2 regions of the Kosakonia sp. N21 genome follow, and region 1 is predicted to be linked to the other one. Evidence: predicted binding sites of a transcription regulator. Region 1 holds the regulator's gene; the other holds the start of a gene.
What was found. Region 1 encodes Fur, which represses iron uptake genes when iron is present. Its sites were predicted from a motif close to ATAATAATGAGAACNACTATCAA; they were not measured.
Positions count from the first base shown of each region.

Region 2: ftnA (non-heme ferritin) is a predicted target of Fur. The motif match lies at 5,815-5,837, and genes of this name have one in related genera.

Region 1 is NZ_JBOBHR010000002.1:119,180-126,804, forward strand. It holds gene kdpE (two-component system response regulator KdpE) at 1-658, shown strand, start outside; gene ACQ3G7_RS04350 (EamA family transporter) at 692-1,120, shown strand; gene pgm (phosphoglucomutase (alpha-D-glucose-1,6-bisphosphate-dependent)) at 1,200-2,840, opposite strand; gene seqA (replication initiation negative regulator SeqA) at 2,866-3,420, opposite strand; gene ybfF (esterase) at 3,603-4,376, shown strand; gene ybfE (LexA regulated protein) at 4,512-4,793, shown strand; gene fldA (flavodoxin FldA) at 4,957-5,487, shown strand; gene fur (ferric iron uptake transcriptional regulator) at 5,776-6,222, shown strand; gene ACQ3G7_RS04385 (beta-N-acetylhexosaminidase) at 6,319-7,625, opposite strand, start outside.
Region 2 is NZ_JBOBHR010000004.1:40,170-47,794, forward strand. It holds gene ACQ3G7_RS10430 (potassium transporter Kup) at 205-2,097, shown strand; gene ACQ3G7_RS10435 (hypothetical protein) at 2,738-2,938, shown strand; gene tyrP (tyrosine transporter TyrP) at 3,038-4,249, opposite strand; gene ACQ3G7_RS10445 (PM0253 family protein) at 4,488-4,829, shown strand; gene ACQ3G7_RS10450 (YecH family metal-binding protein) at 4,896-5,135, shown strand; gene ftnA (non-heme ferritin) at 5,175-5,672, opposite strand; gene yecR (YecR family lipoprotein) at 5,877-6,209, opposite strand; gene ACQ3G7_RS10465 (RpiB/LacA/LacB family sugar-phosphate isomerase) at 6,470-7,108, shown strand; gene ACQ3G7_RS10470 (MFS transporter) at 7,145-7,625, opposite strand, start outside.

The DNA.
Region 1 (7,625 bases):
CGAAGATGAACAAGCTATCCGCCGTTTTCTGCGCACCGCGCTGGAAGCGGAAGGTCTGCGTGTGCACGAAGCGGAGACACTGCAACGCGGGTTAATTGAGGCAGCGACGCGCAAGCCCGACCTGGTGATCCTCGATCTGGGTCTGCCGGATGGCGACGGGCTCGATTTTATTCGCGATCTGCGCCAGTGGAGCCAGATGCCGGTAATCGTTCTCTCCGCCCGCGCGGAAGAGAGCGATAAAATCGCTGCGCTGGATGCCGGTGCGGATGATTATCTCAGTAAGCCTTTTGGCATCGGCGAACTTCAGGCCCGCCTGCGGGTAGCGCTGCGACGCCACGCCGCCAGCAGCCCGGATGAACCGGTGATCGTCTTTTCCGATATTCGCGTTGATCTTGCCAGCCGCCGTATTCAGCGCGGTGAAGAAGAGATCCATCTGACACCTATCGAATTTCGTCTGCTGGCGGTGCTGCTTAATAATCACGGCAAAGTGTTAACCCAACGCCAGTTGCTCAGCCAGGTATGGGGGCCCAACGCCGTGGAGCACAGCCATTATCTGCGTATCTATATGGGTCACCTGCGCCAGAAACTGGAAGTCGATCCGGCCCGCCCCCGCCATTTACTTACGGAAACAGGTATCGGCTACCGGTTTATGCTCTGACGGCGTATCCTTCTGATTTTTTGGAGGAGAACGATGAGCGCCTGGTTAATCTACGCCCTGTTATCGGCGGTCACCGCCGCGCTGGTGGCTATTTTCGGCAAAATCGGCTTGCAACACCTCGACGCCAATACCGCTACCGCTATTCGTGCGGTGGTGATGGCGCTGTTTCTGGTGGGTGTGGTGGTGGTTCAGGGCAAGCTATCGCTGGTGGCAACCGTGCTTGCCGATAAAAAAGCGCTGCTGTTTGTGGTATTAAGCGGCGTGGCGGGCGCACTGTCGTGGCTGTTCTACTTTATGGCCATCAAAAGCGGCAATGTGTCGCGGGTTGCGCCCATCGATAAATTAAGCGTGGTGTTTGCGGTGATCCTGGCGGTGGTGCTGTTTGGTGAGAAGGTGTCACTGGTTGCAGCGGCAGGTGTCGCGTTAATTACTGCCGGAGCGCTGATGGTAGCACTGGGGTAAGTGCAAGCGCGTTACCACGCCATCCAACGTAAAAAGGCTCCCGCAGGAGCCTTTTTCTTTTAAGCGCTGATGTAAGCACTTATGCGTTTTTCAGCACTTCGCTGACAATCTCTACCGCTTCTTTCTCAATCTGCTTACGGTGTTCAGCACCGAGGAAGCTTTCACAGTAGATTTTGTAGGCGTCTTCCGTGCCGGATGGACGCGCGGCAAACCAACCGTTGTCGGTCATCACTTTCAGACCGCCGATAGACGCGCCGTTGCCCGGTGCAGCAGTCAGACGCGCAGTGATCGGGTCGCCTGCCAGCGTGCTGGCACTGACCATTTCCGGAGAAAGCTTAGAGAGTGCCGCTTTCTGTGCGGAGGTGGCGCTGGCGCCCAGACGGTTATAGCTCGGCGCACCGAAGCGTGCAGCCAGTTCATCATAATGTTGCTGCGGGTTTTTCCCGGTGACAGCGGTAATTTCCGCCGCCAGCAGACACATGATGATACCGTCTTTATCGGTTGACCACGGCGTACCGTCGAAACGCAGGAAAGAAGCCCCTGCGCTCTCTTCGCCGCCGAAACCAAAGCTGCCGTCGAACAGGCCGTCAACAAACCATTTAAAGCCCACCGGCACTTCCACCAGCTTACGGCCCAGGTCGTTCACCACGCGGTCAATCATCGCGGAAGAGACCAGCGTTTTACCCACGGCAACGTCTTTGCCCCACTGCGGACGATGCTGGAACAGATAGTTAATTGCCACCGCCAGGTAGTGGTTCGGATTCATCAGACCCGCGGGGGTCACGATGCCGTGACGGTCATAATCCGGATCGTTAGCAAAGGCCAGATCGAATTTGTCACGCAGCGCCAGCAGACCCGCCATCGCAGACTCAGAGGAGCAATCCATGCGGATCACGCCATCTTTATCGAGGTGCATAAAGCGGAAAGTCTGATCGACCTGGTCGTTAACAATAGTCAGATCCAGCTTGTAATGCTCTGCAATGCGTTTCCAGTACTCAATACCGGAACCGCCGAGCGGATCGACGCCAAGTTTCAGACCAGCTTTCTGGATAGCCGCCATATCGACGATATCCGCCAGCCCTTCAATAAACGGCTGCACCAGATCTTTTTCAACAACGTGGCCCGAGGCCAGCGCAGCATCCAGCGTGATGCGTTTAACGCCTTTCAGGCTATCGGCCAGCAGAGCGTTAGCGCGGTCTTCAACCACTTTGGTCACGTTGGTATCCGCCGGGCCGCCATTGGGTGGGTTGTATTTGATGCCGCCATCTTCCGGCGGGTTATGCGACGGCGTAATCACGATGCCATCAGCCTGTGCGCCGCCGTTTTTGTTGTGCACCAGAATCGCGTTAGAAACCGCAGGCGTTGGCGTAAAGCCGTTGTTCTCCTGCACGATGACGTCAACGCCGTTCGCTGTCAGCACTTCCAGCACGGAGATAAACGCCGGTTCAGACAGCGCGTGCGTGTCTTTCCCCACATAGCACGGCCCGGTAATTCCGTTTTTAGCGCGCTCTTCCGCAATCGCCTGAGCGATAGCCAGAATATGCGGCTCGTTAAAGCTGTGGCGACCTGCGCTGCCCCGGTGTCCGGAAGTACCGAATTTCACCGCATGTTCTGAATTACCGACTTCCGGTTTCAGCACATAGTACTGCGCAGTAAGCTGAGCGACGTTAATCAAATCACTCTGTTGTGCAGGTTGCCCCGCACGTGGATGGTTTGCCATTGCCTGGTCCTTTCAATGCAAGGATTTAAATTGTGCCGCAAACTTTTTCAATCAATTCCGCAGGGAACTGCATCGACTGCATGATGTGCTCGATCATGCTGCATTTACGACCCGTATTGGTGTTGGTGATGACCCAGTAAGGGGTGTTCGGCACCTGTTTCGGCTTGGTCTGGTTGCCGCTCTGCAACAACGTTTGCTCATTCGCAGCAAAGTATACGCGCGTGCGCCCGTGCAGAGACTCGGTGGATTCCGTAAACCCTTTGTCATCGAGTGAATAGAGTGTAGACAGCACCAGCAGGAAACGATTAACGGCCTTTTTCTGCTCAGCGTATTCATCAGACAGCAGCAGTTCGCGGACGGCACGAACTTTGTCTTTGGCGGTGTTCGCCGGTTTAACCCCGTCAACGGTACTGACAGTACGCGTCTCTTTTACCGGCGTGAGGGAAGCGGCAGGTGGTGACTGTGACACGGCGGAAAATTTCAGCATGCGCCGTAAAATGTCGGATGCGCTCTCGCCAATATGCTTCGTGTGGCTGGCGATATAGGAGTAGAGCTCATCATCAACTTCGATCGTTTTCATCTTAATCCAGTGCGGTATCTTATCTGAATACAAGTGTTGGGATTATAAAGTGAAATCTCAACAGCGGATAGCGTCAAACCAGGGTCGCAGCAAAACTCAGAGTAATTCTGAACCTTGCAGCAGGGCGGCAGAATGTTCAACATAATAACCTAACCCGATAGAGTGAAAAAAAGAACTTTGCCATGAAATTGAATACGCGCGCGCAATCTGCGCAACAACCGCACAACAATTCTCCGGTCGTCCTTGTTCACGGCCTGTTTGGCAGTCTGGACAACCTCGGCGTGCTTGCCCGCGACCTGACGCAGGACCACGACGTGCTGCAAGTGGATATGCGCAACCACGGCCTTTCTCCCCGCTCGCCGGAGATGAACTACCCGGCGATGGCGCAGGATCTGCTGGACACGCTTGATGCCCACGACATCGGAAAAGCGACCTTTATCGGTCACTCCATGGGCGGTAAAGCCGTCATGGCGCTCACCGCGCTGGCACCTGAGCGCATCGACCAACTGGTGGCGATTGATATCGCGCCGGTGGATTACAACGTGCGCCGCCACGATGAGATTTTCGCCGCCATCAACGCCGTGAGCCACGCACACGCCGCCACACGCCAACAAGCCGCCGCGCTAATGCGCGAAGAGATAAAAGAAGAAGGCGTGATCCAGTTTCTGCTGAAATCATTTGTCGACGGCGACTGGCGCTTTAATGTCCCGGTATTGTGGGATCAGTATGCGCACATCGTTGGTTGGGAAAATGTCCCGGCATGGGATAAGCCTGCACTGTTCGTGCGCGGCGGTAACTCGCCGTATGTGACGGAAGCATACCGTGACGCCCTGCTGGCGCAATTTCCGCAAGCGCGGGCGCATGTGATAGCTGGAGCGGGCCACTGGGTGCACGCAGAGAAACCGGAAGCGGTCATGCGCGCTATCCGTCGTTATCTCTCTGAAAAGGCAAACTGATTAAAAAGACGGCGACCGGTCGTTTGAACGCGCCCGGTCGTTGGCGCGCCCGTTGCGCTGATGTATGATGGCGCGCTATTCAGCCCGGGGCAACGTCCCGATTGCTTGTCTTTCCCGTAGTATGCTGCTTAAACCATGGCTAAAGAACAAACGGACCGTACGACACTAGATCTGTTCGCGAATGAGCGTCGTCCGGGACGACCCAAGACCAACCCGCTCGCGCGCGATGAACAGTTGCGCATCAACAAACGTAACCAGCTAAAACGCGATAAAGTTCGCGGGCTCAAACGCGTTGAATTGAAACTGAATGTTGAAGCGGTAGATGCGTTAAACGAGCTGGCGGATGCCCGTGAAATGAGCCGTAGCGAGCTTATTGAAGAAATGCTGCTGGCCCAGCTCAACGCCTTACGCGGATAGCGAATCCTCCGAATCACCGCTTTTACGCCTTTTTTCGTGTGTCATAGAGTGCAGTCCGGCGCGATAGCTGTTTCCGCGCGCTTCCCTGTTCTGCTATGATTGCCCTTATCTGTGGGCTAAACGCCACCACCATCTCATTAAGTTTCAAGAGGTTATTTTACTCATGGCAATTACAGGCATTTTCTTCGGCAGCGATACCGGCAACACCGAAAATATCGCGAAAATGATTCAAAAACAGCTTGGTAAAGACGTTGCCGATGTTCATGACATTGCCAAGAGCAGCAAAGAAGATCTCGAAGGCTATGACATTCTGCTGCTCGGCATCCCAACCTGGTATTATGGCGAAGCGCAGTGCGACTGGGATGACTTTTTCCCGACGCTGGAAGAAGTGGATTTCAACGGTAAGTTAGTCGCCCTGTTCGGCTGTGGCGACCAGGAAGATTACGCAGAATATTTCTGTGATGCGCTGGGGACTATCCGCGACATCATTGAACCGCGCGGCGCCACCATCGTGGGCCACTGGCCGACTGCTGGCTACCATTTTGAAGCGTCTAAAGGCCTGGTGGATGATGATCACTTTGTGGGTCTGGCGATTGATGAAGATCGTCAGCCGGAACTGACCGCAGAACGCGTGCAGAAATGGGTTAAGCAGGTTTCGGAAGAGCTGCACCTGGACGACATCATTAATGCCTGATGTTTACGGCGCAGCCTGTGGGTTGCGCCGTATTAATAGGTACAAGCGATGGAAATAATTGCTACAAATTTTTAACTTTTTTATTCATCACTGTACAATAAGCCCTGCTAAACTTGGGCTGCCGCACGGGACTTTGTCGGCGACACCACGTTTTATAAGCTTACTTTACTTGAGGGCTTGCAGTTTTCATTTAGGCATGGCAGTTCTATAATGAGACGCATTATCCCAGGTGCATTCCTATAACTTCCGCTAAGGAAGTGAATCGTATAGCAACAGGACAGATTCCGCATGACTGACAACAATACCGCATTAAAGAAGGCCGGCCTGAAAGTCACGCTTCCTCGGTTAAAAATCCTGGAAGTTCTTCAGGAGCCGGATAACCATCATGTCAGTGCGGAAGATTTATACAAGCGACTGATCGACATGGGCGAAGAGATCGGCCTGGCTACGGTTTACCGTGTATTGAACCAGTTCGATGACGCCGGCATTGTGACCCGTCATAACTTCGAAGGCGGCAAGTCCGTTTTTGAACTGACCCAGCAACATCACCACGATCACCTGATTTGCCTCGATTGCGGCAAAGTGATCGAATTCAGTGATGATTCTATTGAAGCGCGTCAGCGTGAAATCGCCGCCAAACACGGCATTCGTCTGACGAACCACAGTCTCTACCTGTATGGCCACTGCGCTGAAGGTGACTGCCGCGAAGATGAAAGCGCGCACGACGCGAAATAATCCATTCTGATATGCAAAAGCCAACCTGACGGTTGGCTTTTTTTTTAGTTGCCGGATAACAGCAGCAGGCTGCGCCCTATCCGGCTTGCATAGCAATCACGCTTTGACACTGTCCACACGACTCACGCGTTTTCCGTCCGGGCTGGCGGTGCGCACCTGCACGTCCCCACTCACCTGCGGGCGGGCGCTATCGTTATAACGCTGCCAGTGTTTGCCGCCGTCGGTAGAGTACTCCACCACCATGCCAGGGAAGCTGGTGTTGGCTTCAAGCACGCCGCCCACCACGCGAGCACCCGGCACCGGCAGGCGGTAATGAATACCCGCTTTATCCAGTTTTGCCAGCTCGCGACTGCCTAACACGTTGGCAAAGCGCGTCCAGTCTTTATCCAGAGCACGAACATCGACCATGTGCGTTTCACCGCCTTTATACTCACGCCCGGCTTTGTAGTCCTGCTCCCAGGCCGCGCGATGCCATGCGCGCTCCGCCACCGCAACCAGACGCGGATAGATCATATACTCCATCTGGTTATCAGTGCGTACCACTTCGCTCCACAACTGTGCGGAGAGGCCATACGCCCCAGGCCACGGTTTATCTGACTTCGCGGTAAAGGGGTTGCCATCCCGGTCGACCGAGGTTTCGGCGTTTTGCGGCATATTGTCCGGCGCGAAACTGAAGATCTTACGTTCGTCGCTAAAGCGCGTGCCCCAGTAATAGCCGCTCTCTTGCGGGTTCACTTCATACGGGAAATCGAGATAGACATAATCCGGGTTGGAAACGATGACGCGGAACCCTTTGTTTGCCCAGTCATTAACCGAGTCAAAACCGCCCCAGTAGAGCGTGTCCCAGAAGTTAACGTTGACATGATCGGTGGCGAATACCGACGCGTCTTTGGCATCTTTCAGACCATCCTGCCAGGCCTGCATCGTATTAATGCCGCGGGCTTTCACCTGTTTGCTGACTTCAACGCCAAAATAGCTGGAAAGATGCTCAACATCCGTCACTTTTCCGTCTTTGATCATCGCCTGACACGCCTGCGACTTCGCCCACGGTTTGTCCTGCTTGCTCTTATCGATGATGCCCTTGCCCGCCTCCGGGTTCTTCTGATCGGTGTAGCCAACGCCGAGGTAAATATTTTTTGCCTCATCGCCGCCAAAATGCCAGGTTTGCAGCGGCAGGCCCGCTTCTTTATGCATCTGCTGGATTTCACCGATCACTTTGTCGACAAAATTGCGTGACGAGTCGAGGCAAGGGTTAAGGTAGCCGGTACGGTTATAAAACTGTACCCCGGTGGTGTTGGAGGTATCCGTTGGATCCAGCAAACGGAACTGCGCCGCGGCCTGCTCGTTGCCCTCTTTCATCAGTCGATCGTAACGGGCTTCCATAGAGATAACTGCCGCACGCG
Region 2 (7,625 bases), on a different contig from region 1:
CGCCGCATATAATTAGCGGAATCAATTTCGTTGGTTACGCATGTGTTTGGCTTCAGTACTTGTTGAATTCCTGGCTATCCGTGGAAACTCAGCCAGTTCTCAGAATCAAAGGTCGTTAAAAAAATAAGATGGCATTATCTGGAATATTAATTACATTAAAGCTACAGAAACAGCAATAGCAGAGTGAGTAAAGGACCTATTGTGATGGATAAGCTAACATTAGCGGCTAGCCAGGACACCCGCCATCAGTCTCCTGGTTCAGTCATACTGGCTGGTAGTGCTCTTGGTGTGGTTTTTGGTGATATTGGAACAAGTCCACTTTATACATTAAAAACAGTTTTATGGTTATCGGGAAACAACCCAACACCATCTGTAATTTTAGGCTTACTGTCGCTGATTATCTGGTCAATGATCCTGGTTACCTCTGTTAAATATGCCGCTTTTGCTATGCGTATTGATAATAATGGTGAAGGCGGCATTATGGCCCTGATGTCACTATTAGTAAGCAAGGGGAAAGGCAGTCGATGGGTCATTTTCTCTGCTTTATTGGGGGCTGCGCTAATCTATGGCGATGGAGCGATTACTCCTGCTATCTCTGTACTTTCAGCGCTTGAAGGTCTGAATATTGTGCTTCCAGAAGCGCAACCTTTCATTCTGCCAGCGACAGTTATCATCCTGATTTCCCTTTTTGCTATTCAGCCTTTTGGTACGGCTAAGATTGGTAAAGTTTTTGGGCCCATTATGGCGTTGTGGTTTTTATCCATTGCAGGACTTGGAATACTGGGGATCACTCAAAACCCTGAAGTGTTATTGGCTGTCAATCCTTACTATGCCATCGATTTTTTATTCTCGAATGGTTTTGCCAGCTTTGTGGTCCTGGGGGGTGTTTTTCTTTGTGTCACGGGGGCTGAAGCACTCTATGCAGATATGGGGCATTTTGGTAAAAAACCTATATGGATAGCATGGTTTGTGCTGGTGTTTCCTAGTCTGCTGCTTAACTATGCCGGACAGTCAGCACTAATCCTGTCTGGTGCAGATATAACCCAGAATATTTTTTTCCGTTTGTGTCCATCTGCAATGCAGATTCCGTTGGTTATTTTGGCAACAATTGCAACAATAATTGCCAGTCAGGCAATTATTACCGGGGCATTTTCTATGACCCGACTGACAATACAACTAGGATGGTTGCCTCGTTTGCGGATTAAACAAACCGCTGCTGATAATTACGGCCAAATATACATTGGTACAATAAACTGGTTATTAATGGTAGTAACCGTTGGCCTTGCTTTATTCTTTAAGTCTTCTGATAACCTGGCTGCAGCATATGGTATTGCTGTATCACTAACCATGTTGATGACCTCTTATCTGCTCTATATAGCAATGCGGCGAATATGGCACTGGAATTTCATCTGTAGTGTTTCGATAGCTGCAATTTTTCTCATGCTTGATACCAGTTTTCTTCTGGCAAATACAATAAAAGTGATTGACGGTGGGTATATCCCTCTACTTCTTGCTGCCTTTATTTGTACAGTTATGTTTGTCTGGAATAGGGGAGTGAAAGCAACAGTGCAGGCCATTAGTGAAAAAGGAATGAGTATTGATGAGTTTTTTGTAAAAATTCGGGAAAAGGGGATTCCTCGAGTCCCTGGTACCGCGGTTTTTTTAACGCGTACCCGAAATGAAGCTCCGCCAGTAATGCGTTGGCATGTTGCCCGGAATCGTGCATTACAAAATAAAGTGCTGGCATTAACCATTGACACTCTTAATGTGCCAGTCGTAGATCCTGAACAACGTTTGGTTGTCACTGAGCTAAGGTCTGATTACTGGCGGATCATTGCTCTGTACGGTTTTATGGAACGTCCCCATATTCCTGAATTAGTCAAATACCTTGAAAGCACGAACGGACAGTTTGGTCCTGATGATGTGACCTATTATGTTGGCCACGAGACAATAGTCGGGCGTGACAATGAATGCGGTATGGCTGCATGGCAGCGGAATAGTTTTTCTTTTATGATGCGCAATTGTACTCATGTGATTAATTACTATCAGTTACCTAACGATCAGGTCGTTGAAATAAGTCGACGGGTTGCGATTTAATTATTGGTAGATGGCTATCTAATTAATGTAATCCCGCTGATGTTAAGTTGATGCGGATTATTAGGGGCTGTTATTGTGCCTCATAAATAGAAGCGAATTTTTAAATTCCTTCTCATTTTTCATCAACAGCAGGTCTTAATTAGCCAAATACGACCGGACTGAGTCATATTGCCGTGAGCGCATACACCGGTAGAATGGTTAAAGCTATAACCAAAGCTCGCTGTAACGTACTCAGTCCAGGCTTAAGGCAAGACCGTCTAACCGGTGTGGAGGCAGTCCAGACTATCTTCGGCTTTTCGTTCATGACAACCAGTCAACTCTGGTTTCTACACACATGGCCTGTGTAATTTATTGCGGGGTTAGGCTAGAGAAAAGAGTACCCTCGTTTCATCACTGTGAGGGTGTTCTTTATTAAGATAAGTTAATGTTGAAAATTAAGATAAATTAATGTTCGGCTGGGTTCAACATTAAGTTTTATTAACGTTGAGAAAAAATAGATTAATATTTTTTTGCTGCCTTATGTTTTTGTTGGTTTTTTTTGTGGAAATCTTTTGAAACAATGGATTGGCTAACATTACTGTTTATTATGTCGATAGACTCTATGTGTGCATGAGCACACGGTCTAACTGAGGAACTAAGAATGTCTGTTAACTCTATTGGAAGCAATTTGGCAAACACACACTACCAGGCAAATAGTGCGAGTGAAAAACGCGAGTCGAAAGCCCTTCCGGATAACGACCATGACTCTGACGATGCAGCAAAATCAATAAGTAAAGCGAGTTCCCCTTCTGTAAATTCCAGTGGAAATGTTGTCGGTAGTGTTGTGAACGTTAAAGTTTAATTTTTTAATAAAACCAGCTTCACTTGCGGACTTTATTTTTGTTCAGGAATAAAAAACGCGCGAGCCATAATATGCTCGCGCGTTTTATTATTCACCCCGTCAGCCTACTTCCGGCAGTAGTCCGGCAACGATGGAAAACTGGATGGCAATAATGGCGATACCCGCGGCAAAAATCAGGCACAGCGCGGGTCTACCGCCCAGCACGCGATATTCTCCCTGCGGATGATGTTTACGGCTTTGCCACGCCAGCATTGATGGCAGCAACAGCGCAAGCACAGAGAGCGCTACGCCAGCATAGCCCAGCGCCATTACAAACCCGCGGGGATAAAACAGAGCAAATGCCAGCGGTGGCAGGAAGGTGATCAGGCCGGTTTGCAGGCGACCGACAGCATTATTGCGACGCTGGAAAAGATCGGCGAGGTAGTCGAACAATCCCAGTGAGACCCCAAGGAACGATGTTGCCAGCGCCAGATCAGCAAACAGATGCACCGCCAACTCCACATGGGGAGAGGCGACAACCTCGCGTAACGCCTGCAACAGACCGTTCAAACCTGCCTGGCTGGCCAGCAGCCCGAGAAAGGTAGACGAATCAATGCTGCCGAGCGTGGCAAGTTGCCAAAAGATGTAAGCAACCAGCGGAATGGCGCTGCCTGTAATGAAGATCCCGCGCAGTTTTCGAATATTGCCGCCCATATAACTGACGATACTGGGCACGCTGCCGTGAAAACCAAACGAAGTGAAAATCACCGGCATAGCGGACAATGCCAGACCTTTTTCCAGCGGCAGGGTTAACAAATTGGCCTGATGCACATGCGGCATCAACAACGCCAGCATGACCACCAGGAAAATGATCTTCGCGCTGAACAGAAAACGGTTAAACAGATCGACCAGCGAGGTGCCAATGCAAACCACGCCTCCGGCAATAACGGTGAACATCAATACGCCAGCGACAGGAGAGAGCTGCAAATCGAACCATTGATTAAGGCTGGAGGCCAGTAATTCACCCGCGCCGCTAATATACGCCGCCGTAAGGGCATACATCAAAAACATCATGCTGAAGCCGGTAACCCACTGCCCGTAGCGACCCAGATAGCGCCGCGCCAGTGATCCAAGCCCGGTATCCGCCGGAACGTGCTGGTAAACTTCCAGCAACAGCAGCGCGGTGTAACACATCACTCCCCACAGCGTAAACAGCAAAACCAACGTAGTGGCAAACCCCACTCCCGCTGCCGCCAGCGGCATTGCTAACATTCCTGCGCCAATGGTGGTGCCGGCAACGATAAAAACACTCCCAAGTGTCCGATTTTTCACGCTTTCCTCTGCAATAAAACGCACTGCCAATTCAATATGCCGCGCAGAGTAAGGGAATTCAGTGATTTCGTCAAACGACCGTTACAATAGGTGTAATTATTTGTTTACGCATGCGGTTTTCGGTCATTTGCCTGGTGGAATCAGGGTGTTTGACTACTTCATCAGGGGAATAGGTTTGCGCGACAATTCGCAGTACTTTAAAAAATAATGATAAATTATCAAAAAAAAGAGGAAGCGGATGCAGAGCGTCAATCCCTTCACGGCAACGTGGTCGCGCAACGGAAATTTACTTTGCCATGGGCACTGGATCATTCGCTGGATGGACAAGCCGGTCGAATTGCCGGAATCGCGGCGAGAGAAAGATATGGGCACGTGGGCCATCTATTCCATTATCGATCCCGATGATGAGACATTTGCGCAGGGACTGGAAGAAGACGCGTGGATTATTGAAAATGTCGACTGGCTAACCGATCTGTTTTATGACCATGGCATCGCGCTGGAAACGGAAAATTACCGTTATTTTTATCAGGCGGTTAATAAGCAGGACTGGCGATGCACCAGCTGCGCCGGATGCATGTAAACCTGTTTTAGCGCAACATTCGTCCCTAATGTTGTGTTTATGATGCATCTTTTGCGAGGAGGATTTATGGCATCGGTTCACGGTCACGAAGTACTGAATATGATGATTGCATCGGGCGAGCACTATTCAAATGAGAGTCTGGCGGCGGCAATTATCACCCGCTTTGGCGCGGATACGCGTTTTCACACGTGCTCAGCCGAGGGAATGACAGCGGTGGAACTGGTTGCGTTTCTTGCATCCAAAGGAAAATTTGTTCCCGTTGACGATGGGTTTTCCACTCACAAAAGTAAAATCTGCAACCATTAATAAAGCGGGCGGTAAAGGGATACCTTACCGCCCATTTTATTAGTTCTGCGCGTCGAGAGTTGCCAGCTCTTTATCGACGAAATAAAGACCTTCACCGCTTTTACCAACCAGCGATAATTTATCGATCACCGATTTAAACAGTTTCTCTTCTTCGTGCTGCTCCGCCACGTACCATTGCAGGAAATTAAAGGTTGGGTAATCCTGCGAGGTCATCGCGACGTGGGCCAGTTCGTTAATTTTTTGCGTGATCAGTTGCTCGTGTTGATATGTCGCGTGGAACAGGACATCCAGCGAAGCATAGTCTGCCACCGGTGATTCAATAGCGTTAATACGCGGGAGACTTCCGGTATCCGTCAGGTAGTCGAACAGGCGCTGCATGTGGGTCATTTCTTCTTGTGCATGACGGCGCAGAAATGCGGCCGCGCCTTCAAAACTGTGGAAGCTGCACCATGCGCTCATTTGTTGATAGAGCAGGGAAGAAAACAGTTCCAGATTCATTTGTTCATTTAATTTTTCAATCATCTCTGCTTTTAACATGGTGCGCTCCAGGAAATAAATCATTGATATAAGAGCGGCCACTATAATTTGTTATTTAATTATTTGCAAAAGGTAAAATAAAAAATACATCTCTTAAAAAAGAGAATGAGAATAACACGCATTGCGGGGCAGTAATAAATAAATGAGAATTGTTTTGATTATTAATAAAAGAAAAAGCCAGCGTAGTGTCGCTGGCTCAGGAAATTACCAGGTGGGCGTTGTGTGATTAAAAGCCATGCCGCGACACTGGTATTGCAGCGTCACTGTTTTGTTCATGCAGGCAGAACCGCTGATCAGGCTACAGGTTTCTACCGGTTTGCCATAAAAGAAGGCGGTGGCGTACCCCATCTGCTGGCACTGTTTATTCGCCGTCCTTTGCGCGTTGTCTTGATCATAGGTCGCATTCTGCATCATCTGCTGGTCAAAGCTCAGACGCACCAGCCCACTGGTGGTATCCACTTCACTGATTTTCGCCTCTTTGGTGATGGTACAGCCACTGAGCAGTACCAGTGAGGCAACTAAAGCAATTGTTTTCATAAAATCGCCCTGATTCATTTTGGCATGATCTCATCTTATCGTGTTGATTTGGAGGCAATCGGTGGAATAGCCAGCGGAACTGCCGCTATTCATGGAAACGGATATGCGATCCGTTTGCAGGTGACCTCTACGGGACGGCAAAACTGTGAGCGGCATTTTGCTTTTTAAAACCATTTTTCATTAAATTTGAAAGTATGTTTGCCAGGTAGTAAGGTTTACTCAACCTTTGCTATCTGAAGCATGCTTACAGGAGATCAAAAATGAAAATTGCACTGATGATGGAAAACAGCCAGGCGGCGAAGAACGCCATCATTCTCAAAGAGCTGAAAACCGTTGCTGATGAGAAGGACTTCCCGGTATTCAACGTGGGCATGAGTGACGAAAATGACCATCATCTGACCTACATCCATCTGGGGATTATGGCCAGCATTCTGCTTAATTCTAAAGCGGTTGATTTTGTGGTGACCGGCTGCGGTACCGGGCAGGGTGCGCTGATGTCGCTGAATATTCATCCTGGTGTGGTGTGCGGCTACTGTATCGACCCGGCGGATGCGTTCCTGTTCGCGCAGATCAACAACGGTAACGCGCTGGCGCTGCCATTCGCCAAAGGCTTTGGCTGGGGAGCAGAACTCAATGTGCGCTTTATCTTTGAAAAAGCGTTCACTGGCCGTAAAGGTGAAGGCTATCCGCCAGAGCGTAAAGAGCCGCAGGTACGTAACGCTGGTATTCTGAATCAGGTTAAAGCCGCTGTGGTCAAAGAGAATTATCTTGATACCCTGCGCGCGATTGACCGTGAACTGGTGAAAACCGCCGTTTCGGGTGAACGCTTCCAGCAGTGCTTCTTTGAAAACTGCCAGAGCAAAGAGATCGAAGCGTTCGTTCGCGAAGTTCTCGCCTGATAATCAGCAGGCCGCAATGCACCATTGCGGCCTGTTTTACGCTGCTTTTTTCTGCGATACCGCGCTGCCTGCATTTTTTGTCAGCCGTAGCGTGTCCACCATCCCGACCAGGCAAATCAGTGCGATAAAGACGAACGCCAGTCGAAAACTGATCCCTTCAACCGCCGTAATATGCAACCACTGGCTGACGTACTCTCCAATGCGAATGCCAATCGCGCCAAGTGTAATGCCTAACCCTACGGCCAGTTGTGTGGCGGTGCTGAACAGCGTGTTGGCATAACTCATCTGCGATGCGGGCACATCCGCAAAGGCCAGCGTGCTGACGCCGGTAAACTGTACGGAACGGAAAACGCCGCCGAGATAGAGGATCACAAAGGTCAGCCATACAGGCGTATGCGACGTTAGTAATGCACAAGCCAGTAGCCCCAGCACATTCAACCCACCATTGATCAGCAGCAGCTTCTTAAAGCCCAGCCAGCGGATAAGCGGCGTTGTGGCGGGTTTGATACTGAGATTC